2 linked regions of the Bdellovibrio bacteriovorus HD100 genome follow. The main gene of each other region encodes a partner of the protein of the gene in region 2 in a complex. Links are inferred from orthologs where the notes say so. Each region holds a gene or a part of one and is shown on either strand. Other genes may lie near its edges.

Evidence for each region.
Region 1: the proteins of groL (region 2) and metK are in contact, whole or in part, in a cryo-EM structure (PDB 8P4O), measured with the Escherichia coli proteins. The link is inferred for Bdellovibrio bacteriovorus HD100 from one-to-one orthologs.

The regions. Positions count from the first base shown.
Region 1 is NC_005363.1:792,192-802,763, reverse strand. The notes cover bases 4,753-7,634. They hold metK (methionine adenosyltransferase), read right to left. Parts: upstream 6,835-7,634; coding sequence 5,671-6,834; downstream 4,753-5,670. Other genes in these bases: BD_RS03880 (hypothetical protein), read right to left, coding at 6,959-7,576; lepA (translation elongation factor 4), read right to left, coding at 4,753-5,597. Also shown: carA (glutamine-hydrolyzing carbamoyl-phosphate synthase small subunit), read right to left, coding at 1-602; BD_RS03910 (aspartate carbamoyltransferase catalytic subunit), read right to left, coding at 602-1,504; lepB (signal peptidase I), read right to left, coding at 1,540-2,214; lepB (signal peptidase I), read right to left, coding at 2,291-2,998; lepB (signal peptidase I), read right to left, coding at 2,999-3,787; more of lepA, read right to left, coding at 3,798-4,752; hpf (ribosome hibernation-promoting factor, HPF/YfiA family), read right to left, coding at 7,641-7,991; BD_RS03870 (hypothetical protein), read right to left, coding at 8,085-8,564; BD_RS03865 (5'-methylthioadenosine/S-adenosylhomocysteine nucleosidase family protein), read right to left, coding at 8,651-9,202; BD_RS03860 (adenine phosphoribosyltransferase), read right to left, coding at 9,219-9,716; BD_RS03855 (substrate-binding periplasmic protein), read right to left, coding at 9,780-10,535. UniProt on the Escherichia coli protein: Catalyzes the formation of S-adenosylmethionine (AdoMet) from methionine and ATP.
Region 2 is NC_005363.1:87,540-98,106, reverse strand. The notes cover bases 4,632-7,508. They hold groL (chaperonin GroEL), read right to left. Parts: upstream 6,952-7,508; coding sequence 5,311-6,951; downstream 4,632-5,310. Other genes in these bases: BD_RS00470 (hypothetical protein), read right to left, coding at 7,471-7,508; groES (co-chaperone GroES), read right to left, coding at 7,008-7,295; BD_RS00485 (porin family protein), read left to right, coding at 4,632-5,249. In the rest of the region: BD_RS00515 (DUF6531 domain-containing protein), read left to right, coding at 1-913; BD_RS00510 (hypothetical protein), read left to right, coding at 929-1,234; BD_RS00505 (hypothetical protein), read left to right, coding at 1,424-1,624; BD_RS00500 (hypothetical protein), read right to left, coding at 1,722-1,982; BD_RS00495 (response regulator), read right to left, coding at 1,969-2,361; BD_RS00490 (hypothetical protein), read right to left, coding at 2,404-3,585; more of BD_RS00485, read left to right, coding at 3,663-4,631; more of BD_RS00470, read right to left, coding at 7,509-7,977; BD_RS00465 (hypothetical protein), read right to left, coding at 8,174-9,286; BD_RS00455 (hypothetical protein), read right to left, coding at 9,525-9,980; BD_RS00450 (helix-turn-helix transcriptional regulator), read right to left, coding at 10,032-10,547.

The sequences.
Region 1 (10,572 bases), 700 kb from region 2 along the record:
CTGTTGAAAATCTTGATTTCAGAACAGCGGTTTTGCAGTTCACGCAGGATGTTTTCTTTGCTGCCAAAATCCAGAACCGCCACCTTCGGGCCCACCATGTTTTCACCGCGGCGGGTTTCTGCTTCTTTGCGGGAAACGATGTACACCCAGTCTTTATCAACAGTCTTTTTTGCGGCTATCAGGCTGTCTGCCTTTTTCAAAGCTTCAGCCTCGGAGCCGGCCTGAACCAGTGCCCCCCAGGGAGTTCCGCCCTGACGCAATCGCAAAGCCAAAGCCCGCGTGTCCAGTTCGGTGAGCATCGGAATTTTATTGTCAGTCAGTCGTTTTTTCCAGGCATGGTCGCGTTCGCTGTCCTGAACTTCCAGACAGATGAAGCCCTCGATCCAGAGCTTCCGCGATTCCCAGACAGCGTCTTCAACCCCATAATTCCCCTGCATGGGGGCGGTCATCACCACAATTTGAGAAAAATAAGACGGATCGGTGGCAATTTCTTCGTAACCGGAGTGGGAGGTGTTGAACACAACCTCGCCGGCGCGATCTTCACCACCCTGCCATTGACCGGTGTAGACTTCCCCACCTTCAAGCACCAGATAGCCGCGCATCACTCCCCCTCTTTCAACGTCATTTGAATCAGACTTTGACGAATCAAAACACCATTGGAAACCTGATCCAGCACCTTGCAGCGCGGATCCTTCAGAACGTCGGAATCAAGCTCAATCCCTTGATTGATCGGACCCGGATGCATGATCAAGGCCTGGTCCGAAAGGGACTGCAGATTTTTGGCAGTGAAACCATACTGGTCACGATAGTCCGCCAAAGAATATTTATTCTCGTGACGCTCCAACTGCACTCGCAACGCCATCGTCGCTGTGGACCACTGAAGGCCTTCCTTCAAAGTGGCAAACACACGACATGGTGGCTGGGCCGGAAGAAATTCTTTTGGACCACACAGAGCCACTTCGTAACCCAGCTTTTCTGCCAGCTCAAAGTGAGAGGCCGCAACCCGGCTGTGGCGAACATCGCCCACGATCAAAAGCTTTTGGCCTGAACACGTGCCCAGATGCTTGCGAAGTGTGTAAGCATCCAGCAACGCCTGCGTCGGATGCCCCTTCTTTCCCCAGCCGGCATTCAGAATCGGGGTGCTGATTTTTTCGGAAAGATCTTTCAGATCCAGATCATCCCCACAGCGGATCACCAAAAATGCTGGCTTCATGGCCTCGACATTCAAAACGGTGTCTTCCAGGGTTTCGCCTTTTTCAAGACTGCTGCCCGCGCTGCCATCCAGGCGCAACGGATGGATTCCCAAACGAGCACAGGCCGTTTCAAAGCTCATGCGGGTGCGAGTGCTGGCTTCAAAAAACAAAAGGGCTCCGGTTTTTCCGAAGCCCTGAATAGGAGCCGATTTTGATGCCGCAACAGAGTCGGCAATAGAGAATAGGAAATCGATTTTTGTTTTTTCAAGCGAACGAAGATCAAGAATGGAGAAATTTTTCCTAGACGACATCTAGAACCCAAGACTAGGTACTTGGGCAGACCTTGTCAATGAACCGTAGAAAAAACTCGGTCCCAACGCACTGAAGGATAGCGATCGCCACCCCATTTCTGCTGCCAATCCAGCGAAAGCCAAATTAAAGCCACGCGGCCCACCACCTGGGTCATAGGAACCGTGCCCCAATAGCGCGAGTCGTCACTGGCATCACGATTATCCCCCAACAGGAAAACCTCTCCTGGAGGCACAACCAGCGGGCCGAAATCTTTGTCGTCTGGAGTTTTCTGGAAGATCACACGCCAGGAGTCGGCACCGGAAGTCTCTTTGAAGATATCAAAGAGTTCCGCATTGGGATTATCGGAAGCCGCATCCAATTTTTCATAAGACACCGGTTCGTCATTCAGAACGAGACGGCCTTTTACGATCTGCACCCGATCCCCAGGTAAACCCACCACGCGTTTGACGTAAGTGACTGACGGCTGATTGGGATAACTGAACACCACGATATCCCCGCGAGCTGGCAAAGTCAGATTCCAGCGCTTGGAAGCAAACGGAATCTGCACACCGTAAGACACACGTGAGGCAAAGATGAAATCACCGGGCTTTAGAGCCGGTTGCATGGAACCTGTCGGGACTTTATAAGCGGTGACCAGAAAGTGACGCACAAAAAGTGCACACACCACTGCCAAAACCAAAGTTGTTAGATATTCCCGCCAACGATTCATCCCTAAATCCTAAACGGACTTGGGCGAGACCTTCAAAGCAATTCTGAGGGCTTTCAATTATTTCTTAGACGACCTATTAATCCAAGGTCTTAAATAAACGGTTGAAGCGGATTTGTGAGGGGTCACACACAAACGTCATTGTCGGCAAAGTGCTGTTACAAGATAGCCAGATAACCGACGCTTTTCCGACCAGATAGTCGTTTTTCACAAAACCCCAGAAACGTGAGTCACTGGATTGGTCCCGGTTGTCACCCATAAAGAAGAACTGATCCGGCGGAACTTGATAGACCTGCACATCGGCCGAGTTTTCTTCACTGAGGAAGCGCACCACGTAGGACTTCTGAGTGTTGTTTTCAGTGAAATAATAAAACTCTTTATTGTTCACCAGGGGGCCCTCGTAAGGAGCCATCTCAAAAGCCTTGCCATTGACTGTAATGCGACCGGCGCGGACTTCAATCTGATCCCCGGGCAGGCCAATCAAACGCTTGATATAATAGACATCCGGATTTTCAGGGTACTTGAAAACCACGATATCCCCGCGCTCAGGCGTTGACCATTGCACCAGCCACTTGTCACTGAAAGGGATGTGCAGACCGTAAGCGAATTTTTTTACCAGAATGTGGTCATGGATCAGAAGATTCGGAATCATGCTCCCGGACGGGATCACGAAGGGCTCAAACAAGGCCCAGCGCACTCCCATCACCAGCAGAATCGGAAACAAGAAAGTCAGGATCGCCTGATTCCATGTTCCTTTCAGATTGGGAGTGGCCTTGGGTTCAGACATCTAGTTCACAGAGTGGAAGAAACGTCCCCAGCGGATGGTCAGCGGGTTGCACAGGAACGGAAGCATCGGCACCGTTTCTTCGCAACTTAGCCATACGAACATCGCACGACCCAGGATGTTTTGTTTTGGCAGGAAACCCCACACACGGCTGTCTGAAGAATTCATGCGGTTGTCGCCCATGACAAACAGATGGTCATCCGGAATGGTCACCGGGCCAAAGGTTTCATAGATATCACCCTTGCGAAGAAGGATGGCATGCTCTTTACCTTCTTTGGCAGCTTTGCCCGCCGGCAGGACTTCAGTGAACTCGACGTAGTTTTCTTTGCTATCATTGATATTGCCATCACGCTGGAAGTCCGCATCGCGAAGCCATGCAAAGTCATCCATGTTGGCTGGAACCTTTTTTTCAACCGGTTTGTCGTTGATATAAAGAGTCCCGTTTTCGTAGTAAACCTTGTCGCCCGACTCGCCCACGATGCGTTTGATGAAGAAAGTGCTCATGTCTTTAGGATATTTAAAGACAATCACTTCCCCACGCTCAGGTTCGTTGAATTTCACCAGCCATTTTTCGCTGAAAGGAACACGCAGACCGTAAGTCAGCTTGTTCACGAAGATATGGTCATGAATCAAAAGCGACGGCAGCATCGAGCCCGATGGAATCACGTAAGCTTCGATGAAGCCCCAGCGAATGAACAAAGCGATGAACACCGCCAGGAACAAAGAGCCCCAACCCTCTGTCCAGAAGTGTTTCGTTCTAAAGTCCCAGCTTTTTGGTTGTTTGTCGCTCATGTTGATTCTCCTAGTCTTCGACTTTCAGGATCGCGAGGAAGGCTTCTTGAGGGACTTCGACATGGCCGATGGCCTTCATGCGCTTCTTACCCTCTTTTTGCTTTTCCAGAAGCTTACGCTTACGGGAAATATCACCACCATAACACTTGGCGGTCACGTCTTTTCTGATTGCCCCCAGAGTCTCACGCGCGATGATCTTGGCACCGATAGCTGCCTGGATCGCCACCTGATACATCTGACGAGGAATCAGTTCTTTCATTTTTTCAGCCAGCAAGCGGCCACGGTTTTGCGCCTTGGATCGGTGAACGATCAAAGACAGGGCATCGATAGCCTCACCGTTAATCAGAATATCCAGCTTCACCAGGTCTGATTCCTCAAAACCGACGAATTCATACTCCAAAGAAGCATAACCTTTGGAGATGGATTTCAAACGATCGTAGAAGTCCATCACCATTTCATTCATCGGCAACTTGTACTCAATGATGACTTTTTTGTCGGTGACGTATTCCATCTTCTGCTGGATACCACGCTTGTCCTCGCACAGCTTCAGAATGCCGCCGATATAATCAGTCGGCGTGTGCAGGGTCACTTTTACATACGGCTCTTCAAACTTGGCAATCTGGGTTTCCACCGGCATACCGGACGGATTTTCCAGCATCATCTCGGTGCCGTCTGTTTTTGTGATACGGTAAACAACCGTCGGCGCCGTGGTGATCAGATCCAGATTGAATTCTCGCTCAAGACGCTCTTGAACGATTTCCATGTGCAACAGCCCCAGGAAACCGCAACGGTATCCGAAACCAAGTGCCGCGGATTTTTCAACCTCGAACGTCAAAGACGAGTCATTCAGACAAAGTTTGTCCAAAGCGTCCTTCAGGTTTTCGTATTCAGAAGCCACGACCGGGAAGATACCGGCAAAAACCATCGGCTTGATACGCTGGAAACCTGCCAAAGGCTGGGTCGCCGGGTGTTTTGCGGAAGTGACGGTGTCACCCACCTGAACGTCACGGATATCTTTAATACCACAGACGATGAAGCCCACTTCACCCGCCTCAAGAACATCCTGCATTAACGGGAATGGTTTGTACTTACCCATGCGCAGAACTTCATAGTCACGATCGGTGGCCATGAACTTGATCTTGTCACCTTTTTTGATCACGCCGTCGACCATACGAACCAGGACAACAACGCCCTGATAAGCATCAAACCAAGAGTCGAAAATAAGAGCTCTTGGTGTCAGGCTGCGGTCCGCTTTTGGTGGCGGAACTTTTTCAACGATCGCTTCCAGAATATCGGTGATACCGATCTTTTCTTTCGCCGACGCGTGAATGATCCCTGTGCAATCCAAGCCGACAGTGTCTTCGATCTGCTTCGCAACACCTTCTGGATCTGCGGACGGAAGATCAATCTTGTTCAGAACAGGAATGATCTCAAGATTATTTTCCATGGCCAGATAAACGTTCGCCAGGGTTTGTGCTTCCACCCCTTGAGCGGCGTCAACGACAAGAATCGCGCCTTCACAAGCGGCCAAAGAACGGGACACTTCGTAAGAGAAGTCCACGTGCCCCGGTGTATCGATCAAGTTGATCTGATACATGTTGCCGTCTTTGGATTTGAAATCCAGACAGACTGTTTGAGCTTTGATGGTGATGCCGCGTTCGCGCTCAAGTTCCATGTTGTCGAGGAACTGATCCTTTTTCTCACGATCCGACAATGAGCCGGTGGCGGAAAGAAGACCGTCAGCCAAAGTAGATTTGCCGTGGTCGATGTGAGCGATAATAGAGAAATTGCGTATGTATTTAGGATCCATGGGCGGTAGTATAAATAAGAAGCGCCGAGTTGCTAGTGACAACTCGGCGCAATGATTAAGGTTTTATAAAAATTTAAGCCAAAGTCTTTACAGCGTCTTTCAGCTGGTCGACCTTGTTCAGGCGCTCCCAAGTGAAGGACTCTTCGTTACGACCAAAGTGGCCGTAAGCCGCTGTCGGGCTGTAAATCGGTCTTAGCAGGTCCAGATCCTTTGTAATGCGAGCTGGGCGCAAATCGAAGACCTGGCGGACCGCTTTTTCAAGCACTTCCGGGCCAACTTTGCTTGTTCCGTAGTCATTCACAGTGATGCTGACAGGCTCAGCCACACCGATCGCGTAAGCCACCTGAACCAGGCAGCGTTCCGCAAGACCCGCTCCCACGATGTTCTTCGCGATATGACGTGATGCGTAAGCGGCAGAGCGGTCCACTTTGGAAGGATCTTTACCAGAGAACGCGCCACCACCGTGAGCACCGTGACCACCATAAGTGTCCACGATGATTTTACGACCGGTCAAACCCGCATCACCCATTGGACCACCCGTTACGAAACGGCCTGTTGGGTTGATGAAGAATTTGGTTTTGGAGTCGATCCAGTTGCCTGGGATGGATTTTTTGATCAGCTCTTCAGTGATGAACTCCTGGATTGTGGAGTTGGAAACACTGTCGGCGTGCTGAGTGGAGATAACCACTGCATCGATGCGTTTTGCAATGCCGTTTTCGTACTGAACAGTCACTTGGGATTTTGCATCCGGGCGCAACCAGTCCACTTTGTTGGCTTTGCGAAGAGCCGCCAGGTCTTTCACCAGTTTGTGAGACATCGCGATGCTCAAAGGCATCAGCTCTGGAGTTTCGTTCACAGCGTAACCGAACATCAGACCCTGATCACCAGCGCCTTGATTGTCAGAAAGAGTTTCTTTAACGCCCACCGCGATATCCGGGGACTGCTGACCCACGGCAATCATCACGCCGCATGTTTTGTAGTCAAAGCCCTTGTCAGAGTGGTCGTAGCCAATGCGTTTTACAACATCACGAGCCACTTCAGAGAAGTTCACTTTTGCCGAAGTTGTGATCTCACCGGCAACAACCACCAAACCGGTTGTCAGCAGGGTTTCACAGGCAACACGGCCCTTCGGATCCTGAGCCAGGATGGCATCCAGAATACCGTCAGAGATTTGATCGGCCATTTTGTCGGGGTGACCTTCGGATACAGATTCACTCGTAAAGAGATAGTTTTTCACTGCGTTCGTTCCTCATTAGGGAATGGTGTTAATGAGCTCGGCCCCCTCTGGGACCATCCTAAAATACAGTCAAATTGAGCTGGAATTTAGCGAGCGGCCAAACTATCAAAAGCACCCGGAGGGGTCAAGGATCCTTGGGTTTGTGGTGATAAAAATAAGCCAGTTCTAGGAAAAACACTGTAAAGCCTCCAACCAGGCCGATCAGCCCCAGGCCAATCATAAACTGAGCCAGGGTGCGCCCCAGTTCGCTGATCGAGGATTCCGGCACCAAGCCCTTGTTCTGAAACAGGAACATCAGCATATAGGCCCCGACAGAAAGAAAGGTCCACACCACCGCATGAAAGCGTTTGGTCAGCAGCCCCACGATCAACGGCAGCACCGCAAACCAGATCAGTGTCGGAGAGAAAAATCCCCCTGTAAAGAACGAGAAGGAAAACTGAAAGACCATCCCCGAGATCACCATGTTGTAGGCGGCCACCGGCATGGAGCGGGTCCAACGGTAAACCAAAGGAGACAGGGCGTGCAAAATCGAGCAGGTAAAGCCGATCTGAGCCAGGGTCGGATCTTCAACGAAAAATAAAGAGATGAAGCTGTAGGTCCACATCAGCAGACCGGTAAGAAGCGTGATCAGAAGCAGCAGGCGCCATTTATAGTGACGGACGTGCAGGTCTTCCTTCACATCCAGGGAAAAAAGGGAGGTTCCCCAATGAATCTGTTCTTCCTGTTCCAAGCAACGTTCCAAAATACAAGAGGTGGATAATTCCACCTCCTTAGTATAATCGCGGATCAGAAAATTTGCACGAAAATCACGCCGCCTTTTTCCAGCGTGAGAACGTCTCCTGACGTGCTCCCTTGGTGAGTTCTGGCTTTTTGTGATCCTTGTATTGCTTGTTGGTCTTCAAAAACTGTTTCTCCATTTTTTCGGCACATGCGTCCACAGCACCATAGACATCAGGACCGTATGCAGTCGCCTTGAAATATTTTTCGCGGGTGTTCACGGAGATCTCAACGCAGAATTCATTTTTTACCTTACTGAAATACACGTTGCCGTAACCTTCTCTAAGCAGGAAGCGCCCCACCTCGGCCATTCTTTCTTCTGTGTAGGTCTCAAGGGATTCAGAGTGGTCCAGATGCTTAAAGGTGTAGTTGAGTTTCATGTTTTCTCCTTCTCAGCCCCTTTCAAGGCCTTTGATTGCTTGCTGGACTTCTTATCGGTCCAGCCGGACTAAAGATGAGCCCTATTTTGAGACTCATTTGGTTTTTCTTTGGGTTAATAAACAGGCCTTAAAAATTTCATCGTCCTGCTTATTGTTGAGATATTTGGCAACCGGGCTCATGGCGGCAAAGGCCTCTTTGCACTGACCACGGCTGAATTCGAGCTTTGCGTCGAAATAAGAATCACGAAGGGCCGCGGGCAGTCGATCCACCGTTCTGGGCTCAGCTTCGCCGCTTTCTATTTTTCGTTTATATTCACGGAGCGCATTTTCTGACTTGCGGCGCAGTTCCCGGATGTCAGAATACTTCGGCACATGGGACGGGATCTTGCGGGACGTGTCCAAAGCCCCCTCATAGTTGCCGGCTTCGAAATACACCTGCGCCTTTTCGTGCAGGGCTTCGATTTCAGCAGGATCCATTTTGTGTTTTTTGGAGCCAAAGGGGTTGGCAATCAGCCCCAGGGTCAGTCCCGTCAGGGCCACGGCATACATGGCGATGTTAGCTGGCTTGATCATGGAAAACTTATCGGCAATCCCGGACCAAAGATGAGGTTTTTCCATGTTCCAAAAAGAGACGGGCCCCTGTCGGAGCCCGCTCAATTCTAACTTGGGATGGTCACCATTTTTTTATAAAATTCCAGAAGCTTTTTAGCCCCATGAACCAGATTGGCCTCCCAATCATTGTGGGCATTGTGATCCGCCCCGTCGGTGATGTACTTCAGTGAGATCAGCTGCACGTTCATTTTGCGACAAACCTTGGCCAGGGCATAACCTTCCATGTCCACCAGCTCGCAAGGCACTTTTGGAGTGCCGGTTTCAAAGCTGTCCCCTGTGCCACACACCCCATGAGACAGCTCCGGGAAGTAAGGAATCAGGTCAATCGCTCCTGGAAGCGGATCAAACGGTGTTTCACCGACCTTGAATCCCAAAGGGGAAATGTCCATGTCTCTTTGCACGAAGCTTGAAACCTCGACAAGGTCATGGGTTTTAAAACGGGAACTGCCCGCGGTTCCCAGGTTGATCATGACTTTGCACTTGGTTTTATGAATCACATCCATAGCCACCAGCGCGGCATTCACTTTGCCAATGCCGGTATAGACCACAGGGATATTTTCTTTTTCAAAGAAGCCCTGAGACTCGCCCGGAAGCGCCATCACCAAAGCCACGTCATTAATATTGAACAAGCGAAGCCACCTTTTGATCGTTGTAGGTCATCTTGTTAAGGAACGTCAGATTGACCAGAACTGCCACTGACTCCACGGAGTACCCGGCCAGCAGACAGAGGTCAATCGCCGCCTGCAGCGTGCCACCGGTCGCCAGAACATCATCCACGATCACCACATTCCCGCGGCCCGGAGGAAGCTCAATTTCAGCTGTACCGTACTCCAGAGCATAGGAAACCTTGCGCGTCGGAGGCGGCAGCTTCCCCGCTTTACGAATTGGCAGGAAGCCTTTTTTGTGAGTCGCCGCCATGTGGGCTGCCAGGATAAATCCACGGGATTCAATGCCGGCGAAATAATCCACATGAGTCAGATCGACGTGCTTTAAAAGATTGTGGGAAACAAAACTGAGGGCTTCAGCGTTTTGCAGCAGCGGGGACATATCACGGAAAATAATCCCTGGCTTGGGGAAATCAGGAACATCACGAATCAGGCTCTTTAAATCCACGGGCCACTCCTTGGCAGTTGCACCCTTATTCTTAAGGGAAACCCTGCTGTGAGTAAAGGAAATCTATTCCACCATCAAGCCCGGAAAATAAAGAGGCGCGCGGAACTGCGCTGGTTGATATACCAGCGCAGCCACATTCACACTGCGCTGACCTTCGGGCCCAACCCAGTTTTCCAGAATGTTTTTATAGCCGGAAGACGCCTTGAGCAAGGCCAGGCCCACTTCAAATTTCTTTATCAGACCTTTGGCGTCCGAATGCTTTTTTGAAAAGTGCACATAGATGGGCTCTTCACTCATCTCGATGATGACTTTGAACCGGTCCCGGAATTCCGGTTTGTTTTTCAGATAATAATAGAAAACATATTCATCGATAGCGACATATCCAACGCGCCGGGAATTCAGCATCATCAGACTGGTCAGATCATTGGCCGTAAAGACTTTGTTGATTTTGGAGTTTTCATCAAACTCCACCCCGAAGGGAAATCCATTCGGCAGCGCCACAGTGCGCCCCTCAAGATCTTTCACCTTTTGCACCTTTGTTGAGGTCCCCGTGCGCAAAGCAACGATCAAACCCTTGCTTTTGAAAAGTGGCTCTTTGGGAAAAAGAAAATCCGCATCCATCTCTTTGCTGCGCGCAGAATTAAAGCAGGCCACAAACTTACCACTTTGGGTCTGCGCCAGACAGCGCGGATAAGGCACTTGAAAAAGCTCCACATCCTCACCGACATTCTTAAAAGCGGCCCGCACAATATCCACGGACATGCCCACAGCCCGCCCCTTCTCGCGAAAAGCAAACGGCGGCCAAGAATCCTCCACCATCAACTTCACAGGAGCACACCAAGCGTCAAAACAAACA
Region 2 (10,567 bases):
ATACAAGTTCGCCAATCTGGATGACCTGGCTTCCGTAAAGAATGCCTGGTTGAAAACGTACACTTACGAATACGATGAGCTTCACAATCTGACCAAGGCGACCTGGCCGGATAAAACATTTGTCGCTTTGAAGTACGACAAACAAAAAGACTGGGTTCTGGCGTTTGCCGACCGCGATAAATGTATCGAGACCTACAAATACGAAGATTCCCCGACTGATCCAAAGAATCACTACTGGTCCACAGTGAAAAAGACCTGCGGCAAGGAAGTGATGGCGGACAATAAATACGAATTCTGGCATCAACAGCGCGCAGACGGTCAATACTATCTGCAGCGTGTGATGACGACTGTGAACGGCAACGTCACCGACATCACTTACCATGAGGTCTTCGGCAAGCCGGTTTCCATCCGTCGTAACGCCGACCGTATTTCCTACGAATACTATCCTGATGGCCTGGTGAAGGTGAAAGCCGCACCGAACATGAAGATGTCCTTTGAATACGATCCGAAGGTCAAAAAGGTCAGTTCGGTGAACAGCATCTACTTTAACGAGAAGGGTGCCAAAGTAGCCACGAAGGCCGCTCAGTTCAAATACGATGGCAAAGGGAATCTTTCTTTCGCCCAGAACAGCGATGGCCAGAAGATCAATATGACATATGATAACCGCGGCCGTATTGCGACCATTACAGATCAGGCCAAGAAAGTGGTTAAAATCGAGTACGAGGAGCGCTATGGGAAGCCATCTGTAGTTACCCGTCCCGGTTTGGGCACAATTGTGGTATCCTATAAACCAAATGGTGAAATCAACAAGGTGGACAGCAAAGAGGGGCCATCTGTAGCTATGCAGGTAGCCAGCACATTTAATAACCTCTTGGATATCATTGCTCCCGCAACTGCGGAACTTTACCTGTAAGGAGAAGGTGATTATATGAAAAGACTCTTGGTCCTTTCCATCTTGCTGACCCTGGGCTTCTCCTTTGCGGGAACAGCCTCTGCTGACGAAAATGCCAACCGCCCGGTAAACCCTGGCGAAGACCCTAATGAGGCCTTCAGATCCACTCCGTTTGAAGCCACGACATCGGCTTTGGGCGACTGCCGTGAGTGTATTGCCTACCGTACCGGCGCCACCACGGGCAAAGGCTCCCGTCGCCATGACGACACCGTTTCCAGAGAAATCAAAGGCTCCAGCGCGACGCCTGGTGGATCTGAGAAAGCCGGGACTGGAAGACAGTAATCCCATCTGTCTAGAAACCTGACACTCGCCTTACACAAAAGGGCTTTGGATATCCAAAGCCCTTTCTTTTTGCCCTGAAACCCTCCGATTCGTCTCATCCTGAGACAAAAAATCTGGCACACGCGATGCAATAGCCTTCATTGAGTTCTTAATGATGTTTTTAAGTGTGTAAGAAAAAAGGAGAGTTTTATGAAGAAAATCGTACAAGCCACTATTGCTATGTCTTTGATCGCCTCTGTGGCAATGGCGAACACGGGTGTTTCTTGCAAAAACAACAGCGGAAGCGGTCGCCATTCATCGACAGCGTTCAAACAAGAGTTCAAGGCAAAAGTTGCCAAGGACACTTCGACGAAGACCGCAAAAGAGAAAACAAGCAAAGGCTGGAACTAATCCGCCCCGGCTTGAATTGAATATGCCCCCTAGGGAGAGTGACTATCCCCCCCTTACAGTCGCTCTCCCTTCCCTTTTTTAAAAAGGGAAGGGTGTCTTAGCGAATCGCCTTTTCGTGAGCGCCTTCCTGGAATCCGTCCACCGTGCTGGCCACGCCATCACCCAATGAACGCCCCAGATTTCTGATCGCCATGGCACCACCGGCTGCCGCACTTTGAATGTACTGAGACACCGTGGATTTCTGCAACCAGCGGAAAGAATGAGATTCAATCGAATTGCCAGCTACTTTCACCTGCATCAAAACAATCAGCAAGGCTGTTGCGGCAAAACACTTGAATACAAATTTAAGTTCTTCCATGAGTGGATTCTCCCAGATGCGGTAATACTTTTGTGATTTCTTTTAAAAGCTGTTCTTTGCTGAATGGCTTTGGCAGATAGGCATCAAAGCCCGCCTCGAAGGCTTTCTGCACCAGAGCTTCCTGATCAATTGTGGAGCAACCGATGATCTTGATATCAGGATGCAGCTCTTTCAGAATCTTTGCCGTCTCAATGCCGTTACGAAGAGGCATGACCATATCCAAAAATACCAGATCGGGCAGTGTGGCTGACACCAGCTCCACCGCCTCGTCCCCGTTGGCAGCCTCGCCGACGCACAGGCCCCCTTCCGAGGTCACAATATTTTTGATTAGTTCACGCAAGAAGGCGGCATCATCAATAACAGCAAAACGAATCTTCATACCGCCAGTATAGAATTTAGCAGGCTTTTTTGTGAGTGGATTTTAGTGACCCCAACGATAGCCCAGTGAGAACATATAAAGCGAATTGGTCACGCTGACATTGTTCGGAGTCAAACCTGTACCAGGGTCTGGCAGGCCGGCCGCACCGTCAAAGACGTTTCTTTCAGCCGAAGCCCCCAAGCTCCAGATCATCTGGCTTTCGCGGGTGAACTTCCATTCACCACCGACATCAAGACCAATGCGCACACTTTCCTCCGAAGCGCCGGACTGGATGTTTACACCCGTGGCACTTTCAGAATGCTGCAGACGTGGGAAGAAGCTTCCCCCCAAGGTCCAGGCATAATTCGCGGACGTTGGAATGCGCGCCTTCAAACCCACACCCAACCCTTGGGTCTTAATGCGGGCGCGGGAGGTGTTGTCACTGGGTACGGTCATTTTGTTATCACTGAGCAATAAAGAGAACTCCAGTGAATTGGATTTGCGGGACACCCCAAAGAACTTGCGGAAGTTCAATCCCAGATCGACAAATTCATACTTTGCCGAAACCCGGGACTGATCCGCCTGGACAGAGTCCACATCCGCAGCGAACGAAAATAGAATCTGTCCGCTCACACCAATAAGTGGCGTGAACCAAACATTACTGCGAATTTTTAGCGCATTAAAGAAACTCTGATAGTCACGGAAAGTGTAGTTGGACTGGGAATCATTATAGGCCACCACCGGCATCACATCCAGCTCAAGACGGTTGTTGCGAATGTCGTCTTCGTGAATTTGTTCACGGTAGAATTCAAAAATTTTAGAAGCCTTGTCAGAGAAAAGGCTTTCCGCCTGTTCACCGATCGTCGGCTCCTCGACTTCAGGCGAGGCTTCAGCACCCGCCACTTTGGGCGCCGCCGCTGGAGCTACGGAAGCAGCCGTCGCCGCCTGAGTTTCCGCAGCTGCCTTGGCTTCCGCTTCTTTCTTGGCAGCCAGTTCTTTTTCTTTCTTTTCTGCCTCAGCCTTTTTCTCGGCCTCCAGCTCGCTGGTCTTCAAGGTTCTAACGGCCACGCCCTCAGAATCTGTGATCACCGGGGTTGCTTCTGCTTCAGACGCTGGACTGCGCTTGTTCGCTTTACGAACTTCATAACGTCCGGAGGAAAAACCCTCCAGACCCACTTGGGCCGTCGCCGGAAAGGCAGAAGCAAAGAGCGCTGCAAAAATCAGAAAGGAAAATGAAGACTTCATAAGAAATCTTTCGGCTTTCGGTCCGTATTACTTGACGCCAAATTGACCTGTTTTCAGAGGCAGGGCAGAATAAATTTATGAAATCATTCTTCCTAGGTTCCCTCTTCGTCGCGTCCTGTTTCATTTCAATCAGCCCGACCGCGTGGGCCCAGACTAATGCCCAGAACGTCTATATCAGTGCCGCCGACCAAGATCTTGCCATTAAATCCATCGTGCTGGTTCCAACCACCGACAACGTGGGTGGCATCTACGCAAAACCTGCGGAAGAAGAACTTAGAAATCTTTTGAACGAAGACAAACAGTGGTCTTTGTCCAACTTTCCAAAAGATTTGAAAATCAAATCAGAAACTCTGGATGAAAATCCGTCGGAAGTTCAAACCGTTTTGCAATCCACGCAAAGCGAGGCCGCCCTGACTTCAAAAATCATCCGTGGTCCCCGCGGGATTTCCATCACGCTGACCTTGTTTGTGGGCCGCGAAGGCCTGCCGCTGTTGCAGGAATCCCTGAATGACTACAAGGGCTTTGAAACTGCGGAAATCAAAAACGAAGTCCGTCGTCTGTTTGAAAATCTGAAGTACCGCATGCCTTTTCGCGCCACCATTCTGAGCCGTCGTGGCCAGCAGGTGACCCTGAATCTGGGAAGCAACTATGGGCTAAAACCTGACAGCCGTGTGTCCGTCGTTCAGATCATCAAGATCAACCGTCATCCAAAACTCAAATTCATGGTCAGCACCGAAAAAGAGGTTCTAGGCCGCGTGAAACTTTTCAAAGTCGAACCATTCATGAGCTTTGGTTACGTCGAAATGGAGAAAGACCCGGGCGTGATCGCCGTCGGATCCAAAGTGATGCCGGATGAGTTTGTAAAATACTCCACACCCATCACCACCCCTTCAGGAAAGGTTCTTCAGGACATCAGCACCCGCCCGGATAAGGACGTGGCCTTTGGCGAAGAGCCCACCGAATGGCTGCCGACAATGCCTCCGCAATTCGGTAAAGTGGAATTGATGGCGGGTTTTGGCAACTACACCCAAAACAGCAGCCTGACCACACCAGAGTCGGTGAGTGGCAGCAACAACTTCGCCCCGAATATTTTAGTGCGTGGTGAACTGTGGCTGAACCCGGAATGGTACATGGGCGTTCACCTGCGCCAGTCGGTGTTCTCAATTGATAATAACCAAACCGGAAGCTCCCCTTCGTCTTTGAACATGTCTGTGGGCCAATACGGCGTGAATGCGGGCTATAACTTCCTGCTGACTAATGACTTCTTCGGTCCGAAGCTGCAAATCGGTGCCGGCTATATGACAACCAAGTTCACCGTGGATGGCAGCACGCCCACCACGTTCACCAGCATGGACTATAGCGGCTTCCTGATCAGCCTGGCCGGTCAGTTCCCGCTGTCTGAGGAAATCCCTGTGGATATCGGCGGACGCTTTGATTTCTATATGAATCCCGGCATGAGCGAATCCCAGGACAGCGGTTCAGGATCTGACAGCAAGATCAATTCGTTCAGCTTCTTTATGGATTATAAAATGAAAACGCGATTTAAGATCCGCGGTGAGCTGATGATTGAAAACTACAGCACGGACTTCTCGGGCGCGACCCGTGCCACCAGCACCAGTCACAAGATGACAACGTTGTTTGGCGGGGTTCAGTACCTGTTCTAAAAAAAAAGCCTGGGCTATAAACCCAGGCTTTTTGCGTTAAGCACAGTCAGTAGTCGGAAGACTACATCATGCCACCCATGCCGCCCATACCGTCGTGGCCAGGCATTGCAGGAGCTGCAGATTCTTTCTTAGGTGCTTCAGCGATCATAGTCTCTGTAGTCAGCATCAAAGAAGAAACGGAAGCTGCGTTAGTCAAAGCGCAACGAACAACTTTAACTGGATCGATAACACCGTCTTTGATCAGATCAGTGTATTCGTCAGAGTAAGCGTTGAAGCCCCAAGTCGTGGACTTGTTCTGAAGGATACGATCCAAAACGATCGCGCCATCCAAACCAGCGTTAGCCGCGATTTGACGGATTGGCTCTTCGCAAGCACGTTTGATGATCGTCGCACCGAATTGCTCTTCTTCAGAGAATTTGGATTTGTCGATTTTAGTGGAAGCACGAAGCAAAGCAGTACCACCACCAGCAACGATACCTTCTTCAACCGCAGCGCGAGTCGCGTTCAAAGCGTCTTCTACGCGGTGTTTTTTCTCTTTCATCTCAACTTCAGAAGGAGCACCAACGTGGATAACTGCAACACCGCCAGCCAATTTAGCCAGACGCTCTTTCAGTTTTTCTTTGTCATAGTCAGAAGAAGTTTCTTCGATCTGAGCTTTGATCTGACCAACACGGCCATTGATGTCGTTCTTTTTACCAGCGCCATCGATGATTGTTGTGTTGTCTTTGTCTACAACGATGCGTTTTGCAACACCAAGGTCAGCAACAGTCGCCGCCTCAAGTTTCAAACCAACGTCTTCAGAGATCACTTTCGCGCCAGTCAGGATCGCGATGTCTTCAAGCATAGCTTTACGACGGTCACCGAAGCCCGGAGCTTTAACTGCAGCAATGTGCAGAGTGCCGCGCAGCTTATTAACAACCAAAGTTGCCAATGCTTCGCCTTCAACGTCTTCAGCGATGATCAACAATTGACGGCCTTGTTTTGCAACGCCTTCAAGGATACCGATCATGTCTTTCATGGAAGAGATTTTTTTGTCGTAAACAAGAACGTAAGCGTTCTCAAGAACTGCTTCCATTCTTTCTGCGTTGGTTACGAAGTATGGAGAAAGGTAACCACGGTCGAATTGCATACCTTCAACTACAGTCACTTCCGTTTTTGCAGTTTTGGATTCTTCGATAGTGATAACGCCTTCACGGCCTACTTTATCCATAGCGTCTGCCAACATCTGACCGATTTCTTTGTCATTGTTTGCAGAGATAGCGCCAACTTGAGCCACTTCGTTGGAACCTTTTACCGGTTTGGACATGGACTTCAATTCTTCAATGATGATGCCAACAGCTTTGTCGATACCACGTTTGATAGACATTGGGTTGTGACCAGCGGAAACAAGTTTCGCGCCTTCACGGTAGATAGCTTGCGCCAAAACTGTTGCAGTTGTTGTACCGTCACCAGCTTCGTCGTTGGTTTTGGAAGCAACTTCCTTAACCATCTGAGCGCCCATGTTTTCGAATTTGTTTTCAAGTTCGATTTCTTTCGCAACAGTCACACCGTCTTTAGTGATCAGTGGGGAGCCGAAAGATTTGTCGATAACAACGTTGCGACCTTTAGGGCCCAAAGTTACTTTTACTGCGTTCGCCAGAGTGTTCACACCTTTAAGGATGTGTGTACGAGCGTCTTCTGAGAATGTGATTACTTTACTCATGATTGTCTCCGTTCAATTCTTATTCACTCCAGCTTCGCTGGAGTAGATATTTAGATTTAGTTAAATACGCCCAGGATGTCTTCTTCGCGCATCATCAGGTATTCAGCGCCATCCAGTTTCAATTCAGTTCCAGCGTATTTGCCGAAAAGAACTTTATCGCCAACTTTAACTTCCAATGGAAGGATCTTGCCATCTTCAGTTACGCGGCCTTTGCCAGTCGCGATGATTTCGCCTTTTTGTGGTTTTTCTTTTGCAGTGTCAGGAATGAAAAGACCGCCAGCGGTTTTTTCTTCTTCCGCCATTCTGCGAACTAGAATTCTGTCATGAAGTGGGCGAACGCCAATTTCGTTCTTAGCCATTGTGAGCCTCCGTTTAAAACTCAGTTATGTATAAACTGTATTTACGGAAGCTAATATGAATCGGCTGTGGAAAGAGTCAAGGTCGGGCGCCCAATTTTCCTGAATGAAACACTTTGGCGCGCCGAATAAAGATTAAGACTTATTTAGAATTTTCGAGGGCTTATTTAACGCCGTCTTTTCCGAAGTTATTCGCACTGGCCGGAAGGTCCGAAGAATGCGCCCCGAACACAGAGTTCGCATAGGCCGTCATCAGCTCCGCCACCTCTTCAGGGGACAGTTTGCCGGCCACTTCATTGAAGGCGGTCTTTTTATCCTGAACCTTCGTAAGATAACCCACGAAATAGTCCGTCACGGACAGGTCTTTAGCGACCTCAAGGTCATAGATTTCCTCACGAAGTTCGCGTTCCAGCTTTTCCACAGAGATATCCTGAGAAGCCACCGCCTCCAAACCCGCGCGGTGAGCCATATTGGGGTCCGTTCCGCCCGCAGCCAGGCGGATACCTTTACGGGCATCGATCTGGGACTTCAAAGTTGTGACTTTGACCTGAGCCTGTTGAACTCTTTCGGTTTTCCACTCCCGATAGCTCTTTACTTCGGCGCCCGCTTTCATAGTGAAAGTCGTCAGACTCCAAAAGGCGATAAGGGGCAGATATTTAATAAGGCGCATGAGTCCTCCAGCAGACGTCCGATAATTCCAAGTCCCCATAATACAAAGGCTATGCCCGGCGAAAGATGGCTCATTTGCAATATAAACGATTTGGACCCCGAAAAGAGGCCCTTTTGGGTCACTTTGAGACAAAATAGGCTTTACAGGAAATTGATACAAAGGCGGGCCCGGATTGGGCCCCCGGGCCATTCGAGACTTACAAAGGCTTGCTGAGTCGGATCAGATCCTTGTGCAGGGAATGCGCTTTTTTATCGATGGATCTGGAAAAGTTCGGCGTCGTCCGTTTGAAAACCAGCACTGCCATCATGAAGGCGGATTTGTCTTTATAGATTTGCGCCAGCTCGCGTTTTGCCTTCAGCAGCTCTTCGTCTTTTTGCAAAGTTTCAATCAGCGCGGTGGCTTTCGCATCTTTCAATAGATCCTTCACAGACTTCACCCCCTGATCGCGCAGGCTCAGTTGTTCATAGAAGGATTTCAAATATTTTGCTTCCTGCTCATCAACGGCCTTTCCCATCGCGGCCGCTGGATTTTTCGCGCCCTTGATTTGATCCACCGCCGCCGCCACGGGTTTTGCCCCTTCACTCCAGTCAAAGGTGCCATAACCATCCGGATACAAAAGTTTGATCAGGCCCGGAAATCCAACCAACGCGGTTTCTTCCGAACTTTCTTCTTCAAGCTCTTCTTTGTTAAATTCAAACTTTCCCGATTTCAGCTCGGGCAGCAGCAAAGCGGGGGTTAAGACCATCTCAAAACGAAGTTCTTTTTCCAAGTGGGCGGAAGGATTCCAATCCTTGATGTTGCGTTTTAACTCAGACAACTTTGTGCGATCTTCATCACTCATATTTTCTTTGGAAAGTTTCGCCATTTCCGTCAGGGAATCCTTCAAAAGTGCCATGCCGATCTGTCCGGTGATCACCGGCATTTCACAATTGCCAAAGTGCCACCACAGATTCGCCAGCTTCAGACTTTGTTCCCAGGATTTTGCGGCGATCGCCTCGTCATTGAGTTTTTTTGAAATGTCCAAAAGCCCCGTCATCGGCAGCAAACCGGAAGGTGCCGTGGCCTGAAAGGCTGAGCATGTGGTGAAGTCACCTTCTTCGGCCAAAATGCGCAAAGACTGCTCGGGATGTTCCGAGGTCAGTGCCTTTTCCATGCGCAGGTACAGGTCCTTGTCGTTGGCGACAGGGATTTCAAATTTCGGGGATTTTTTTAGGTGAGGATTGATGCCAGAAATGGACTCTTGAAAAGCCGGGGCCGAAGCCAGAACTTGAACGGGAAGAATCAACGCGCTGAAAATCCAAAGCTTCATGGCAAACTCCTTTTGGAGATTCCATGCTATCGAATTTTACAGGGGGTAAAAATAAAAAAACCAAGTCTTATGGACTTGGTTTTCTTAATCACAATCTAAAAAGATTGGCTCAGAAGGAGGGACTCGAACCCCCGACCCAGCGGTTAACAGCCGCTTGCTCTACCGACTGAGCTACTTCTGAACTCGGTGAAGGGCTAAATTAGCGGCTTTGGGCGGCTGTTGTCAAACAGAAATAATCTTAAGGAACTGCAAGCCTATCCAAAGCCTTGGAAAGCATCGGAGAGCTAAAAGGCATGCCTTTGACCCGGAAAACAGGCTTTCCCGGAACCTGTTCCAGGATCACAATCGGTCCGCCCGAGGGTCCATGGGCTGCCAGGCTCTTTTTAAATGAGCTTTCCTCAATCCCTTCCATGGAAAAGGCCCCCATCATGATTTCACAGACGGAGCTGATGTCTTCAGGCTTTTCCAGGGTTTTAGTCACGGCGCCGGCTGGGTCAAAAAGCTCCACCTTTTGGGTTTTTTCCGGGCACCAGTTCAAGGGGCGATAGTCGCTGCCGATCAGAAGACCCAGCGCACTTTGCGGGTCCGAGGCCTTGTCCTCTAAAGCGCCGCCATCCAGGGCCTTCATGCCATAGAAAACACCCACCAGAGCCAGAACCATCATGCCGATTTTAAGATAAAACGTGCTTTTCATCGCTCAAACGTAACTCGGCGAGTTGAAACTGGCTAGCTATAACATGACCGGCTATTCCGCTGTTTGAGGCTGCAGCAAGTCCTCAAGGAAAAAGGCGGCCAGTTCGGACCGGCCCGCCAATCCGGACTTGGAATAGATAGCTATCGACTGGGCTCGCGCCGTTTTTTCACTGGTGCCGCGAACTTCGGCAATTTCTTTAAGTGAAAGTCCCTTCAACAACAGCAGAGCCACTTCTTTTTCAGCCAGCGACAGGCTCCATTTTGATAACTGCAAATCAATGGAATGGGAAAGGCCCTCGATGTATTTTCGTGCCTCCTGCTTCCATTCCTGGGCCTCACTTTTAAGCCTGGCATTTTCATTTAAAGAGTCTGACAACTTATGCTGCAGGTTGAATGAATCTTTCATCAGGAAGAAGATTCCGAAAAGAGCCGCCAAACCTGCTCCACCCTCGATCAGAACATGCCAAAGAGCGACGCCCTCTTGAGAGTCTGTCGCCAAATCCACAGCAACCATTAAGGTAACGGTCGCCAACACTGCTATAAGAACTGCACGTTCTTTTTGGTTCATATTCAGATCCTACGAAAATT